2 regions of the Bradyrhizobium sp. P3_C3 genome follow, and region 1 is predicted to be linked to the other one. Evidence: riboswitches for the same ligand, from Rfam matches in the RefSeq annotation. Region 1 holds a riboswitch; the other holds the start of a gene.

Region 1 (7,851 bases):
ACGCTGATGATCACCTGGATGAAGCGCGACCCGATCGAGTAGGCGAGCGGATCGTGCTCCAGCAATTCGTACAGGCGATCCCTTAGGTTGGGATCGGCCGAGCCACGTCCTCGCGGAACGAGGCGCATGGCCGTTTACGCGCCTGCCATCGCTTTTTCGATCGCCGCGAGCGCCTCGGGCGCCTTGGCGCCATCGGGACCGCCAGCCTGCGCCATGTCGGGCCGGCCGCCGCCGCCCTTGCCGCCGAGCGCCTCGGAGGCGACGCGCACCAGGTTCACGGCATTGAAGCGCGCGGTGAGATCGGCGGTGACGCCGACCACGATCCCGGCCTTGCCGTCCTCGGTGACGCCGACGATGGCGACCACGCCGGAGCCGATCTGCTTCTTGCCGTCGTCCGCAAGGCTCTTGAGATCCTTCATCTCGATGCCCTCGACCGCGCGCGCCATCAGCTTGACGTCGCCGACCTCGCGCACGCCTGCGGCTGCGCCGTTCCCGACGGATGTACCGCCGCCCATCGCGAGCTTCTTGCGGGCGTCGGAGAGCTCGCGCTCGAGCTTCTTGCGCTCCTCCATCAGGGCTGTGATGCGCGCCGGGACGTCGTCGATCGAGGTGCGCAGCTCGTTGGCCGCGGTCTTCGCCAGCGCCATGGTCTCGTTGGCGTGCCTGCGCGCGTAGTTGCCGGTCAGCGCCTCGATGCGGCGCACGCCGGAGGCGACCGCGCTCTCGCCGGTCAGCGTGATCAGGCCGATGTCGCCGGTGCGCTTCACATGGGTGCCGCCGCAGAGCTCGACGGACCAGCCGAGCGCGTTGGTGCCGCGCTCCCGCGCGGTCCGGCCCATCGAGACGACGCGGACCTCGTCGCCATACTTTTCGCCGAACAGCGCGCGCGCGCCGGCCTCGCGCGCTTCATCGACTCCCATCACGCGTGTCGTGACTTCGTCGTTCTCCAGCACCACGTCGTTGGCGATGTCCTCGACGCGGGCAAGCTCTTCCGCCGTGATCGGCTTCGGATGCACGAAGTCGAAACGCAAACGATCCGGCGCGACCATCGAGCCGCGCTGGGCGATGTGGTCGCCGAGCACCTGGCGCAGCGCCTCGTGGATGAGATGCGTTGCCGAATGGTGCGCGCGGATCGAGGAACGCCTGCCGTGATCGACCTCGAGCTGCAGCGCGGTGCCGAGCTTCAGCTCGCCGCTCTCCACGGTGCCGACGTGAACGAAGAGATCGCCGAGCTTCTTCTGCGTGTCGGTGACGCGGAACTTGATGCCGCCCTCGCCGCTGAGCACGCCGGTGTCGCCGACCTGACCGCCTGATTCCGCGTAGAACGGCGTCTGGTTGAGCACGATCGCGCCGGTCTCGCCGGCCTTGAGGCTCGCGGTTTCCTGGCCGTCCTTCACCAGCGCGGAGACCACGCCTTCGGCACTCTCGGTCTCATAGCCGAGGAATTCGGTGGCCCCGAGCTTCTCGCGCAGCGGGAACCAGATCGCTTCGGAAGCCGCCTCGCCCGAACCCTTCCAGGACTCGCGCGCCTTGGCCTTCTGGCGCTCCATCGCGTCGGTGAAGGAGGCCTGGTCGACGCCGATGCCGCGCGATTTCAGTGCGTCCTGGGTCAGGTCGAGCGGGAAACCGTAGGTGTCGTACAGCGTGAAGGCGACGTCGCCGTCAAACATGTCGCCCTTCTTCAGGGACGCGCTCTTCTCGTCGAGGATGGCAAGGCCGCGCACCAGCGTCTTGCGGAAGCGGGTCTCTTCCAGCCGCAGCGTTTCCTCGATCAGATTCTCCGCGCGCATCAGGTCGGGATAGGCCTGGCCCATCTCGCGGACCAGCGCCCAGACCAGGCGATGCATCAGCGGCTCTTTGGCACCCAGCAGCTGCGCATGGCGCATCGCGCGGCGCATGATCCGGCGCAGCACATAGCCGCGGCCCTCGTTGGAGGGCAGCACGCCATCCGCGACCAGGAAGGCCGAGGAACGCAAATGGTCGGCAATGACGCGGAACGAGGCCACGGTCTGCTCGTTCGGCCCGGCGCCGAGCGCCGACGACGTCGCATCGATCAGATGGCGGAACAGATCGGTCTCGAACACGCTGTCGACGCCCTGCATGATGCTGGCCATGCGCTCCAGCCCCATGCCGGTGTCGATCGAGGGACGCGGCAGATCCACGCGCTCCTCCTTCGTCACCTGCTCGTATTGCATGAACACGAGATTCCAGAATTCGAGGAAGCGATCGCCATCCTCTTCCGGCGAGCCCGGAGGTCCGCCCCAGATGTGGTCGCCGCGGTCGATGAAGATCTCCGAGCACGGGCCGCACGGCCCGGTGTCGCCCATCGCCCAGAAATTGTCCGAGGTCGGGATGCGGATGATGCGGTCGTCGGAGAAGCCCGCGATCTTCTTCCACAGCCCGGCCGCCTCGTCGTCGGTGTGGTAGACGGTGACGAGCAGCTTGTCCTTCTTGAGCCCGAACTCCCGCGTGATCAGGGTCCAGGCCAGCTCGATCGCGCGCTCCTTGAAATAGTCGCCGAACGAGAAATTGCCGAGCATCTCGAAGAAGGTGAGATGGCGCGCGGTGTAGCCGACATTGTCGAGGTCGTTGTGCTTGCCGCCGGCGCGCACGCATTTCTGCGACGTGGTGGCGCGCTGATAGGGCCGCTTCTCGACGCCGGTGAAGACGTTCTTGAACTGCACCATGCCGGCATTGGTGAACATCAGCGTGGGATCGTTGCGCGGCACCAATGGCGAGGACGACACGATCTCGTGGCCGTTCTCGGCAAAGAAGTTCAGAAAGGTCGACCTGATCTCGTTGACGCCGCTCATGTTCATCCAATCGGGTGTGCTTGGACCCGCGATACGCCATCCAAACCGGGCATTTGGGCTGATATCTGCGGGTCAAAGCGCTTTTAGACAAGGCCAGCTGCGCTGTCCAGAAACTGTGCAAGGAGATCAGTGAGTTGCCGCAGGCGCGCAATCCCGTTTGCAATCCCGTTGAAAGCCGCCAGGTGCGCGTTGACAGGCTTGGCCGGCCTGTGGTCTGTACCCATCTGTATCGTACGGCCACGTCGGGAGAGACCGGCTTTGGTGCCGGCGCCGAAGGAGCAACCGCCCCGGAAACTCTCAGGCAAAAGGACCGCGTGGCTTTGACGACATCTGGAAAGAGGCGCCGACGGGCAAATACCTTTTCATAAGGGTTGGCCCGGACTGCGTCCGCCGACGGGATAATACTCTCAGGCACAGCGACAGATGGGGCTTCGACTGGTGTCCATCGGGGAATCGTCCCCGGGGAACCGCCGAGGGCCCCGTAATGCTTGCGCGCCACGACCAAGATTCCCTCAAACGTACGCCCCTTCACGGGCTTCATGTCTCCCTCGGCGGCAAGATGGTGCCGTTCGCGGGCTATGACATGCCCGTTCAGTACCCCGCGGGCGTCCTGAAAGAGCACCTCCATACCCGTTCCTCCGCCGGCCTGTTCGACGTCTCCCATATGGGCCAGCTCGCGCTCCGGCCGAAGTCGGGCAAGGTCGAGGACGCCGCCCGCGCGCTGGAACGGCTGGTGCCGCAGGATATCGTGGCGATCGCCCCGGGACGGCAGCGCTATGCCCAGTTCACCAATCCGGACGGCGGCATTCTCGACGATCTGATGGTCGCCAATTTCGGCGATCACCTGTTCCTGGTCGTCAACGCCGCCTGCAAGGAAGCGGACGAGGCGCATCTGCGCGCGCATCTCTCGGACGACTGCATCATCGATTCGCTTCAAGACCGCGCCCTGATCGCGCTGCAGGGCCCGAAGGCGGAAGCGGTGCTGGCGAAATTGTGTGCAGAGGCGCCCGCCATGAAGTTCATGGATGCCGGCCCGCACAAGGTCGCCGGCCTCGACTGCTTCGTCTCGCGCTCCGGCTACACCGGCGAGGACGGGTTCGAGATTTCGGTCCCCGCGGCCGATGCCGAGCGCCTCGCCAAAACGCTGCTGGACAATCCCGATGTGATGCCGATCGGCTTAGGGGCCCGCGACAGCCTGCGGCTGGAAGCCGGGCTCTGCCTCTACGGCCACGACATCGACACCGCCACCACGCCGGTCGAGGCCGCGCTGGAATGGTCGGTGCAGAAGAGTCGCCGCAGCGGCGGCGCGCGCACCGGCGGCTTTCCCGGCACTGATGCGATCCTCGCTCATTTCGATAACGGCGCAAGCCGCCGCCGCGTCGGCCTGCGTACGGAAGGCCGCGCGCCGGTGCGCGAGGGCGCGCTGCTGTTTGCGGATGACGCCGGCGGCGAGCCGATCGGAAAGGTCACCTCGGGCGGCTTCGGCCCGAGCCTGAATGCGCCGGTCGCGATGGGCTACGTGCCCACGGCATCGAGCGCGCTCGATACAAAACTGTTCGCCGAGGTGCGCGGCCAGCGGCTGCCGCTCACGGTCGCCGCCATGCCTTTCGTGAAAAACACCTACAAACGCTGAGGACAAGACAATGACCACGACGCTGTACACCTCCGACCACGAATGGCTGGCCATCGACGGCGACGTCGCCACCGTCGGCATCACCGACTACGCGCAGTCCCAGCTCGGCGACGTCGTGTTCGTCGAGCTGCCCAAAGCCGGCCGTGCGCTGAAGAAGGCCGAAGCCGCCGCCGTCGTGGAGTCGGTGAAGGCCGCCTCCGACGTCTACGCGCCTGTTACGGGCGAAGTGCTCGAGACCAACGACGCGCTCGCCGCCGAGCCGGCGCTGGTGAACTCGGACGCGCAAGGCAAGGCGTGGTTCTTCAAGATCAGAATTGCCGACAAGAGCGAGCTCGGCGGCCTCATGGATGAGGCCGCCTACAAGGCACATACGGCGTGAGATGAAGCGAACTCTGACCTCATATTCGGTGTCATCACCCGCCTTGTGCGCACTGCGCACTGGGGCGGGTGATCCAGTACGCCGCGGCTTCTCGGCTCAAGCCGTGACGCCTGCGTTTACTGGATGCCCCGCCTTCGCGGGGCATGACGGCGACAGCGAAATCTAAAGCGAGGACCCATGATGACCGCGCACCGCAAATCCAATGGCGACACCGCCGCCACCTTCGTTCGCCGCCACATCGGCCCGTCGGCGCGCGACGTCACCGCAATGCTGGAGGCCGTCGGCGCCAAGAGCGTGGACGCCCTGATGGCGGAGACGCTGCCGGCCTCGATCCGGCAGACCGCCCCGCTCGACCTCGGCAAGCCCTTGAGCGAGACCGAGGCGATCGCGCACATGGCCGAGCTCGCGCGAGAGAACCAGGTCTTCACCTCGCTGATCGGCCAGGGCTATTCCGGCACGGTTTTGCCCGCGGTGATCCAGCGCAACATTTTGGAGAACCCGGCCTGGTACACGGCCTACACGCCCTACCAGCCCGAGATCAGCCAGGGCCGGCTGGAGGCGCTGCTCAACTTCCAGACCATGATCTGCGACCTCACCGGGCTCGACGTCGCCAACGCCTCGCTGCTCGACGAGGCGACCGCCGCGGCCGAAGCCATGGCGCTCGCCGAGCGCCACTCGCGGGTCGAAGCAAAAGCCTTCTTCGTCGACAAGGACGTGCATCCGCAGACGCTGGCGGTGATGCGCACCCGCGCCGAGCCGCTGGGCTGGACCCTGATCGTCGGTGATCCCCTCGCCGATCTCGACAAGGCCGACGTGGTCGGCGCGCTGCTGCAATATCCGGGCTCCTCGGGCGCCGTGCGCGACCTCAGGCCCGCGATCGCGACGTTGAAGGCCAAGGGCGCGCTCGCGATCGTTGCCGCCGATCTCTTGGCACTGACGCTGCTCGCCTCGCCCGGCGAGTTGGGCGCCGACATCGCGATCGGCTCGGCGCAGCGCTTCGGTGTGCCGATGGGTTATGGCGGGCCGCACGCGGCCTATATGGCGGTGCGCGATGCACTGAAGCGCTCGCTGCCCGGCCGCATCGTCGGCCTCTCCGTGGACTCGCGCGGGATGCCGGCCTATCGCCTCGCGCTGCAGACCCGCGAGCAGCACATCCGCCGCGAGAAGGCGACCTCCAACATCTGCACCGCGCAGGTGCTGCTCGCCGTGATCGCCTCGATGTACGCGGTCTATCACGGCCCCGAGGGTCTCTCGCAGATCGCGCGCAACGTGCATCGCCGCGCCGCCGTGCTCGCAGCGGGCTTGCGCAAGCTCGGCTTTGCGCCGCAGTCGGATAGCTTCTTCGACACGCTCAGCGTGGACGCCGGTGCCAAGCGCGCCGAGATCGTCGCGCGCGCGGCTGCCGAGAAGATCAACCTGAGCGTCGGTGAGACGGCGTTGCGCATCGCGCTCGACGAGACCACAACGCCGGCAACCGTCGAAGCGGTCTGGCGCGCATTCGGCGGCACGCTCACCTATGCCGAGATCGACGCCACCACGCGCGAGGCGCTGCCGGAGTCGCTCAAGCGCACCACCGCCTTCCTCACCCATCCCGTGTTCCACGCGCATCGCTCGGAAACCGAGATGCTGCGCTACATGCGCAAGCTCAGCGATCGCGACCTCGCGCTCGACCGCGCCATGATCCCGCTCGGCTCCTGCACGATGAAGCTGAACGCGACGACCGAGATGATGCCGCTGACCTGGCCGGAGTTCGGCAGCCTGCACCCGTTCGCCCCGCGCGAGCAGGCCAAGGGTTACCACGCACTGTTCGCGCGGCTGGAAAAATGGCTGTGCGATATCACCGGCTATGACGCGATCTCGCTGCAGCCGAATTCGGGCGCGCAAGGAGAGTATGCCGGGCTGCTCGCGATCCGCGGCTATCATGCCGCGCGCGGCGAGACGCACCGAAAAATCTGCCTGATCCCCTCCTCCGCCCACGGCACCAACCCGGCTTCGGCCGCGATGGTCGGCATGGACGTGGTGGTGGTCGCCTGCGAAAAGAACGGCGACGTCGACGTCAACGATCTCCGCGCCAAGGCCGAGAAGCATTCGGCCGATCTCGCCGCGGTCATGATCACCTATCCCTCGACACATGGCGTGTTCGAGGAGCACATCCGCGAGATCTGCGACATCGTGCACGGCCATGGCGGCCAGGTCTATCTGGACGGCGCCAACCTCAACGCGCAGGTCGGCCTGTCGCGGCCCGGCGATTACGGCGCCGACGTCAGCCATCTCAACCTGCACAAGACTTTCTGCATCCCGCATGGCGGCGGCGGCCCCGGTATGGGCCCGATCGGCGTGAAGGCGCATCTCGCGCCGTTCCTGCCCGGTCATCCGGCGACGCAAGCCGAAGCACCGGTCGGCCCGGTCTCGGCCGCGCCGTTCGGCTCGGCGTCGATCCTGACCATCTCCTACATCTACATTCTGATGATGGGCGGTGACGGCCTGAAGCGCGCCACCGAGATCGCGATCCTCAACGCCAACTACATTGCCGCGCGCCTCGATGCGCACTTCCCGGTGCTCTACAAGAACGCGAAGGGCCGCGTCGCACATGAGTGCATCGTCGACCCGCGCGCGCTGAAGACGACGTCGGGCGTCACCGTGGACGACATCGCAAAACGCCTGATCGATTACGGCTTCCATGCCCCGACCATGAGTTTTCCGGTGCCGGGGACGCTGATGATCGAGCCGACCGAGTCGGAATCGAAGGCGGAGCTGGACCGGTTCTGCGACGCCATGATCGCGATCCGGAAGGAGATCGCCGAGGTCGAGGCCGGCCGCTTCAAGATCGAGGCTTCGCCTTTGCGTCACGCCCCGCACACCGTGCACGACATCGCGGACGACGATTGGAATCGCGCCTACACCCGCGCCGAGGGCTGCTTTCCCGACGGCGTCTCGCGCACCGACAAATACTGGTGCCCGGTCGGTCGCGTCGACAACGTCTATGGCGACCGCAACCTGGTGTGCTCGTGCCCGCCGGTGAGCGA
Region 2 (7,851 bases), on a different contig from region 1:
CGGACAGCGACACCACGGCGATCGCGAGCAGGATGCTCGGCATCGCCATGAGGCCGTCCATGACGCGCATCAGGACGGCATCGACCAGCTTGAAGAAGCCGGAGACGAGGCCGATCGCAAGGCCGATGACGATCGACAGGATCGCCGAGCCGATGCCGATCAGGAGCGAGATGCGGCCGCCATAGATGACGCGCGACAAGAGGTCACGGCCATAGGCGTCGGTGCCGAGCAGGAACTGCGCCGAGGCCGGCTTCAGCCGCTGCGAGGGCGCAAGCTGGACCGGATCGTGCGGCGCGATCAGCGGCGCCAGGATCGAGACCAGCACGATCAGCGCGAGCAGGATCGTGGCCGCCGCAATGATCGGCGTCGAGGTGAGGAATCCGAAACGCGGCCGCAGTGGCGACGTGATCGGAATGGACGACTGGGGGAGGCTATCGACGGACATATTGTTGGTATCCTTGCCTCAGTACCGGATCCGGGGATCGAGCAGCGTATAGGCGACGTCGATCAGGAGATTGACGACGACATAGATCAGCGACGTCAGCAGGATCATCGCCTGGATGACCGGATAGTCGCGCGCCAGCACAGCGTCTACCGTGAGGCGGCCGATGCCGGGGATGTTGAACACGCTCTCGGTGACGACGACGCCGGAAATCAGCAGCGCAAAGCCGGTGCCGATTACGGTGATGACGGGCACCGCGGCATTGCGCAGCGCATGGCGCATCATCACGGCGACCTCGTTGATGCCCTTGGCGCGGGCGGTGCGGACGTAGTCCTCACCGAGCACGTCGAGCATCGCCGCACGCGTCATGCGCGCGATCAGCGCGATGTAGATGAACGAGAGCGCGCAGGTCGGCAGGATGATGCGCTCGAAGAACGGTCCAAAGCCGTTGAAGATGCTGCGGAAGCCCTGCACCGGCACCCAGCGCAGGTCGATCGCGAAGACCTCGATCAGGAGATAGCCGACCACGAACACCGGCACGGAGAAGCCGAGCACGGAGAGGCCCATCACGAAACGGTCGATCCAGGTGCCGTGCTTCCACGCCGCGATGACGCCGAGCGGCACGGCGACGATCACGGCGAGAATGATCGTCGAGAGCGCGATCGAAATCGACGGCTCGACGCGCTGGCTGATCATCTTCATGACTGGCAGGTTGGAGATCAGCGACGTTCCGAGATCGCCGTGCAGCAGCTTGTTCACCCAGGTGATGAATTGCACGATCAGCGGTTCGTTGAGGCCGAGCGAGTCGCGGATGCGTTCCAGCCGTTCCGGCGTGGCGTTATCGCCGGCGAGAATGGCGGCGGGATCGCCCGGCGTCAGCCGCAGCAGCAGGAAGACGAACAGCGCGACGACGCCCATCACGGGCACCGCGGCCAGAACGCGGCGAATGAGATAACCTAGCATGCACCTATCTCCGGCTGCGGAACTTGTGGGGCCGAGAGGCCCCTGTGGAATCGGTTCTGTCTATCATGCACGCCTGTCACTCGGGCTGGAAAGCCGGCCGGAGAAGCCGACCTTTCGGGGCAAATTGTGTGCCAAGGGCAGGGCGGTCGCAAGAGGCCGCCGAGCCTCCGATATCGGCCACTCAGGATGCATGGCGGAACTCGCGCTCAACCCTGAGTGAGGGTGCGGTCGGCGGTGCGTTGAGCCCGCGCCAGCCGTCGATGGTCCCGGCAATCATCTGCGCGGTCGCCGCCGACAAGGTCCAGCCGAGATGGCCGTGACCGGTGTTGAAGAACACGCCCGGCATCCGTCCTGCGCGCACCACGGGCATCATGTTCGGCATCATCGGCCGCAGCCCGGCCCAAGGCACGACCTTGGACGTTTCGACGCCGGGGAAGTTGCTGCGCACCCAGTCGACCAGCGGCTGCACGCGGTCGGCGCGGATGTCGCGGTTGAAGTCGTTGAATTCGGCGGTGCCTGCGACGCGGAAACGATCGGCGCCGAGCCGGCTGGTGACGATCTTGGCGGCTTCGTCGAGCAGGCTCACGGTCGGCGTCGCATTGCGGCTTGCGGCAGTGTCGAGCTGAACGGTGATCGAATAGCCCTTCACCGGATAGACGTTGACGCGCTCGTCGAGGAGGGCGGCGAAGTGGCGGCTGGCCACACCGGCGCAGACCACGACGCCATCCGCCTTCAGCATGCCGCGCGCGGATGCGACAGCATCACTGGCCGAAAGATCAGCCCAGCCGATGACAAAGCCGCCACCTGCCTGGGCAATGGAATCGATGTTGGCTTCGTGGATAAAGGTCGCGCCGCGCCGCTTGCAGGCTTCCGCAAGTCCGCGCGTGAACTTGTGGATATCGCCGGTCGCATCCGACGGCGTGTAGAAGCCGCCAAAATAGTCCTTGCGCAGCGTCGGCTCGATGGCGCGGATCTCCTCCGGCGTCACCGGGCGGCGATCGAGCCCGCCTTCCTTCAGCAGCGCATTGACCTGCAGGCCGGATTCAAAACCCCTCTTGTCGTGATAGATGTGCAGGATGCCGCGGCGTTCGAGATCGAAGTCGATGCCTTCGCGCTCCGCGATCTCGAACAGATGCTTGCGGGCTTCGATCGCGAGCCGCGTGGTCTGAACCGTGTTGGCGCGGTAGTTGCCGATATTGGCGACGAACTCGCTCATCCACGAATATTTGTGCCAGTTCGGCCGCGGGTTCATCAGCAGCGGCGCATCGCGCCGGAACATCCAGCGCAGGCCTTTCAGGATCGTGGCGGTGCTGTTCCACACTTCGGCATTGCTGGCGGAGAGCTGTCCGCCGTTGGCGAAGGACGTCTCCATCGCGGCGTAGCGGTGCTTGTCGAGCACCGTCACCTTGTATCCGCGTTCGAGCAGGGCATAGGCGGTCGTTACGCCGGTGATGCCGGCGCCGATGATGGCGATATGGGTCATGGCAGGTTCGGGGCTCCCGTGAGTTAGAGTCGGCTAACCGCCGGCCAAAGGCCGTTGGCGGCGCCCCATCTGTCACGGTTACCTGAGAGCTTGATCCGGCGCGGACCTCGGCGAGGTCAGCTCCGGACTATCCCCTTCGGTGGACGTCACGACCACATTGGCCGTGCCGCCTCTCTCCAGATCGTCCTGACGATACGGTCCTTTTGCCTGAGAGTTTCCGGGGCGGTTGCTCCGTCGGCGCCGCAACGAAAGCCTGAACTCTCGTTGCGATCTCTCCCGCATCGTCGCGTGGACAATCGAGCAGTACGATGCGCCTCATTTTTAGACAAGGCTAAATTTAAACCGCGACTGCCAACGCATTGTGCAGTGCGAAGTTGATTCAATTTACTCCAGGGTCGCCAGCAGGCCCGCCATAAGGCGCCCGCGTTCAACCAGGCTCTCGACCTCGATGAATTCTTCCAGCGTGTGGCCGTTGCCGCCACGCACGCCGAGGCCGTCGAGCGTCGGGATGCCCATCGCGCCGGTAAAGTTGCCGTCGGAGCCGCCGCCGGAGCTCGCATGCGGCAGCTCAGTGCCGAGCGATTTGGCGATGCCGCGCGCCTTTTCATACAGCGCCATGGTGCCGGCATCGGGCTCCCATACGGGGCGCGTGACGCCGCGCGTCACCTTGAACGTGACATCATTGGACGTGCCCGACAACGCCAGCATCCGCTCGACGCCGCGGTCGAGATCGGCCTGGCGCTTGGCCATGGACAGCGCCTCGCCGGTGGCGGTCGTGGCAACGCAATTGACCCATTGTCCGCCGTGCACGACGCCGACCGAGAAGGTGCAGTCCTCCGTCGTCATCGCGTCGATGGCGAGGATCTGCCGCGCCATCTCGCGGATCGCCGAGCGTCCGGCCGACAATGTCGCGCCGGCATGGCTCGGCCGGCCCGTCGCTTCCAGATTGAAACGCGCGATGGCGTAACGTCCGGTGGTGACACCGTTGTCGGCGCGGCCCGGTTCGGGCACCAGCACATATTTGTTGCGCGCGGCCTCCGCCTCGATGATGTCGCGCGTCGAGGGCGTGCCGACTTCCTCGTCGGGCGTAAACAGCACCGTGATCGGCAACGGCGTGGTGAAGGAAGCACGTGCCAGCTGCCGGATCGCTTCCAGCGAGAGATAGTTGCCGCCCTTCATGTCGTAGATGCCGGGGCCGTAGCACTTGTTGCCCTCACGCCGCCATTTCAGCTTCTCGATGGTGCCGACCGGGTGGACGGTATCCATGTGGCCGGCGATCAGGATGCCCGGCTCGCCCTGCTTCGGATGCGGGAAGCGCGCGCGGATCACGCCGCCGAAGCCCTGTCGGCCGCCGATGCGTTCGATCGTCGCACCCATGATCGCCATATCCCGCGCTGCGATATCGAGCATGCGGTTGACGGCACCCGCGTCCCAGGTCGGGCTCTCGCATTCCACCCAGGTGCGCAGGCCCTCGAGCATCGCCTCGGAATCGAAGGGAAGATTGGCTGGATTCATCTTAATGTCTCTCAAGCTTCGAAAGATGGAACGCGCATTGCATTGGCGCGGACGGGACTGGCGGAAAGCGTTGTAGAGCCAAACCGATCTTTGTGGAGCCCGTGGGCGCGCCGCTTGGGGCTGCAGCGAAACCGGATTGACGCGCTCAACACTGTCTGCAAGTCTCGAAAGACAAAGGCATCGCATGAGGTTAGTTCGCCTAAAGAACGAACCGAATGCTCAACCAATAACCTGCCTTTGAACAGTTTCACGTCAGGAGAAACTTTTATGTTGAGCTTGATGCGCCGGGGGCGTCGCGCGTTCGCCTCCACACTTGCGCTATCGGTCGTTGCGCTTTCGACGGCGATGGCCTCGCCGGTACTTGCCGCCGCCAGCAAGACCATCACTGCGGTGATGCATTCGGATCTGCGCATCATCGATCCGATTTTCACCACCGCCTACATCACGCGTGACCATGGCTACATGGTCTACGACACGCTGATCGCGACGGACTCGAACTTCAAGATCCAGCCGCAGATGGCGGACTGGAAGATCTCCGACGACAAGCTCACCTACACCTTCACGCTGCGCGACGGCCTGAAGTGGCACGACGGTACGCCGGTGACGGCGGAAGACTGCGCCGCTTCGCTGAAGCGCTGGGCCGCGGTCGACGGCATGGGCCAGCAGATGATGCAGTTTACTGCGAGCATCGAGGCGACCGACCCCAAGACGATCACGCTGAAGCTGAAGGAGCCCTACGGCCTCGTGCTCGAATCCATCGGCAAGCCGTCCTCGCGCGTCGCCTTCATGATGCCGAAGCGTCTCGCCGAAACGCCGCCGGACAAGCAGATCCCCGAGCAGATCGGCTCCGGCCCGTTCAAGTTCGTGCAGGGCGAATTCCAGCCCGGCGTGAAGGCGGTGTACGTCAAGAACACCGACTACGTGCCGCGCAAGGAGGCGTCGAGCTGGACTGCCGGAGGCAAGGTGGTCAAGGTCGATCGCGTCGAATGGATCACCATGCCGGATGCGCAGACCGCAGTGAACGCGCTGCAATCGGGCGACATCGACTTCATGGAAGTGCCGCCGTGGGATCTGCTGCCCGTCCTTGAAGGCAATGCCGACCTCAAGACCGAGACGCTGAACAAGTTCGGCTACCAGACCCTTGGGCGCATGAACTTCCTCTATCCGCCCTTCGACAATCCGAAGATCCGCCGTGCCGCACTTCTGGCGATGAATCAGAAGGACGTGCTCGACGCGCTCGTCGGCAATCCCAAATACTACAAGATCTGCGGTGCGTTCTTCATCTGCGATACGCCGTTCGCGACCGACGTCGGCTCGGAATCGCTGGTCAAGGGCAACGGCATGGCCGAAGCCAAGAAGGCGCTCGCCGAGTCCGGCTATGACGGCACGCCCGTCGTGGTCATGGTGCCCGGCGACGTCGTGACGCTGAAGGCGCAGCCGACGGTCGCGGTGCAGTTGCTCCGCGAGGCCGGCTTCAAGGTCGACGCGCAGGCGACCGACTGGCAGACGGTGGTCAGCCGGCGCGCCAGCCAGAAGCCTCCGAAGGAGGGCGGCTGGAACATGTTCTTCACCAACTGGGTCAGCGCCGACGTGTCCAACCCGATCGCCAATCTGTCGATCGGCGGCCAGGGCAAGAAGGGCTGGTTCGGCTGGGCGGAAAACGCCAAGATCGAGAAGCTCAAGGACGACTTCGTCCGCGCCGCCTCGCTCGACGATCAGAAGAAGATCGCGACCGAGATCCAGAAGGAAGCCTATGACCAGGTGATCTACGTGCCGCTCGGCCAGTATCTGGCGCCGAGCGCGTGGCGGAAGTCGCTCACCGGCGTGCTCGACGGCCCGGCGACGCCGGTGTTCTGGAACATCGACAAGACCGAGTAAGGCGAGGGCGCGCCAGCGCGCCTTCCCCGAGCGTTACGCGGCGTCGCTGTCATCAGCGGCGCCGTTTTCGTTTGTCAGCCTCGCGTCAGCTTTTAACTCTTCCAGTGTCCAATCATTGCTATTTGTTTCTGACTTGAAATAGATGTGCGCGGTTCGCACATCACTTCCTTCCTGCATTTGAGTCCCGTGTCGATTGATTTTTCATTTCGGGCGATGGCCGAGCGGTCCGATCGCGCGCCGGCGCGATGGCGGCGGCCTTTCCTGCGCTGGCTCGACGGCGTCGAGGCGGGTTGGGCCGTTCCGCTTCTCATTGTGTGCTTTGTCGCGCTCTGGACGATCTATCTGGTCGTTGCCTATGCCGGCAGCGGCCTGCACCCTGATACCCTCGAGGCCTGGACGCTCGGGCGCCGTTTCGCGTGGGGCTACCACAAGCATCCGCCGCTGATGGGCTGGGTTACGGCGGTGTGGACCTCCGTCTTCCCGCTCAGCGACTGGTCGCTGCAATTGATGGCGATGGCCAATGCCGGGCTCGCCCTGTTTTTCGTCGACCGGATCGCACGGCAGTTCGTGACCGGGCACAAACGCATCCTGGTGCTGCTGCTCCTGATGCTGACGCCGGCCTATCAATTCCACGCCCAGCGCTTCAATGCCAATACGGTGCTGCTTGCGCTCTGGCCGCTCGCGACCTGGTGTTTTCTGCGCGCGTTCGAGACCCGCAGCGCGGCCTGGGCGGTCGCCGTAGGATGCACGACGGCGCTGGCGATGGTCGGCAAATATTATTCGGTCTTCCTCGTGGCGAGCTTTGCATTTGCCGCGCTGGCGCATCCCGCGCGCCGCGCCTATTTCGCGTCCGCTTCGCCGTGGATATCGGTCGTGGTCGGGGTCGCGATGTTGTCGCCGCATATCTACTGGCTCGCGACGACGGGCGCGTCGGCCTTCACCTACGCGATGGCGCACGCCAACGGCAACTTCGTGAGCTCGCTCGGCGAGGTGCAGAACTTCCTGCTCGGACTCGTGGCGGCCATCAGCGTATCGGCCGTCTTCTGGGTGATCATCGCCGGCACACGGCTGAAACAATTTGCGGCCGACTTCGCCGCGATGAGTTCCGGCCTGCGGCTTCTTTTTTACGTTGCGATCGGCACGATCGTGCTGCCGGTCCTGACGTCGCTGGCGATGGGCACCGATCTGCCGTCGCTATGGGCGCTGCAAGGGCTGTTCCTGTTCGTCGTGCTGATCGTTTGCGGCACGCGCTACCCGATCGAAAGATTCTACACCGTCAATGTCACGGTCATCACCGCAATCGTTGGGCTCGCCGCTGTCTTCGTCGCCGCTCCGATTCACGCCGTCTATCGCAACAATCACGGCTACGAAGAGGGCCGGAATTTCTACGCGCAGGTAGCCAGTGAGCTCACCCGGGAATGGCACGAGCTGACCGGCGAGCCCCTCAGCGCCGTCAGCGGCGACGATTCGCTGGCCTTTGCGACCGCGTTCTACAGTCCGGACCATCCGTACTACGCGCGGCCGTTCGAGTTTCAGTACACATGGGGCATGCCGCGAAAGACGACACTGG

Evidence for each region. Region 1 has a riboswitch for glycine ahead of gcvT (glycine cleavage system aminomethyltransferase GcvT). Riboswitches for the same ligand answer to the same signal wherever they lie in the genome.
Region 2: linked by a shared signal. The riboswitch ahead of AC1DW2_RS01975 (D-amino acid dehydrogenase) and the one ahead of gcvT (glycine cleavage system aminomethyltransferase GcvT) in region 1 are both predicted to bind glycine.

Annotation. Positions count from the first base shown of each region.
Region 1 is NZ_JBFUGY010000020.1:88,670-96,520, reverse strand. Features, by position in the region: gene AC1DW2_RS23050 (cyclic nucleotide-gated ion channel) at 1-128, opposite strand, end outside; gene alaS (alanine--tRNA ligase) at 135-2,813, opposite strand; glycine riboswitch at 3,047-3,135, shown strand; gene gcvT (glycine cleavage system aminomethyltransferase GcvT) at 3,298-4,446, shown strand; gene gcvH (glycine cleavage system protein GcvH) at 4,457-4,825, shown strand; gene gcvP (aminomethyl-transferring glycine dehydrogenase) at 5,006-7,851, shown strand, end outside.
Region 2 is NZ_JBFUGY010000001.1:353,021-360,871, reverse strand. Features, by position in the region: gene AC1DW2_RS01985 (ABC transporter permease) at 1-445, opposite strand, end outside; gene AC1DW2_RS01980 (ABC transporter permease) at 464-1,405, opposite strand; gene AC1DW2_RS01975 (D-amino acid dehydrogenase) at 1,587-2,888, opposite strand; glycine riboswitch at 2,956-3,070, opposite strand; glycine riboswitch at 3,074-3,177, opposite strand; gene AC1DW2_RS01970 (M20/M25/M40 family metallo-hydrolase) at 3,273-4,403, opposite strand; gene AC1DW2_RS01965 (ABC transporter substrate-binding protein) at 4,671-6,281, shown strand; gene AC1DW2_RS01960 (glycosyltransferase family 39 protein) at 6,495-7,851, shown strand, end outside.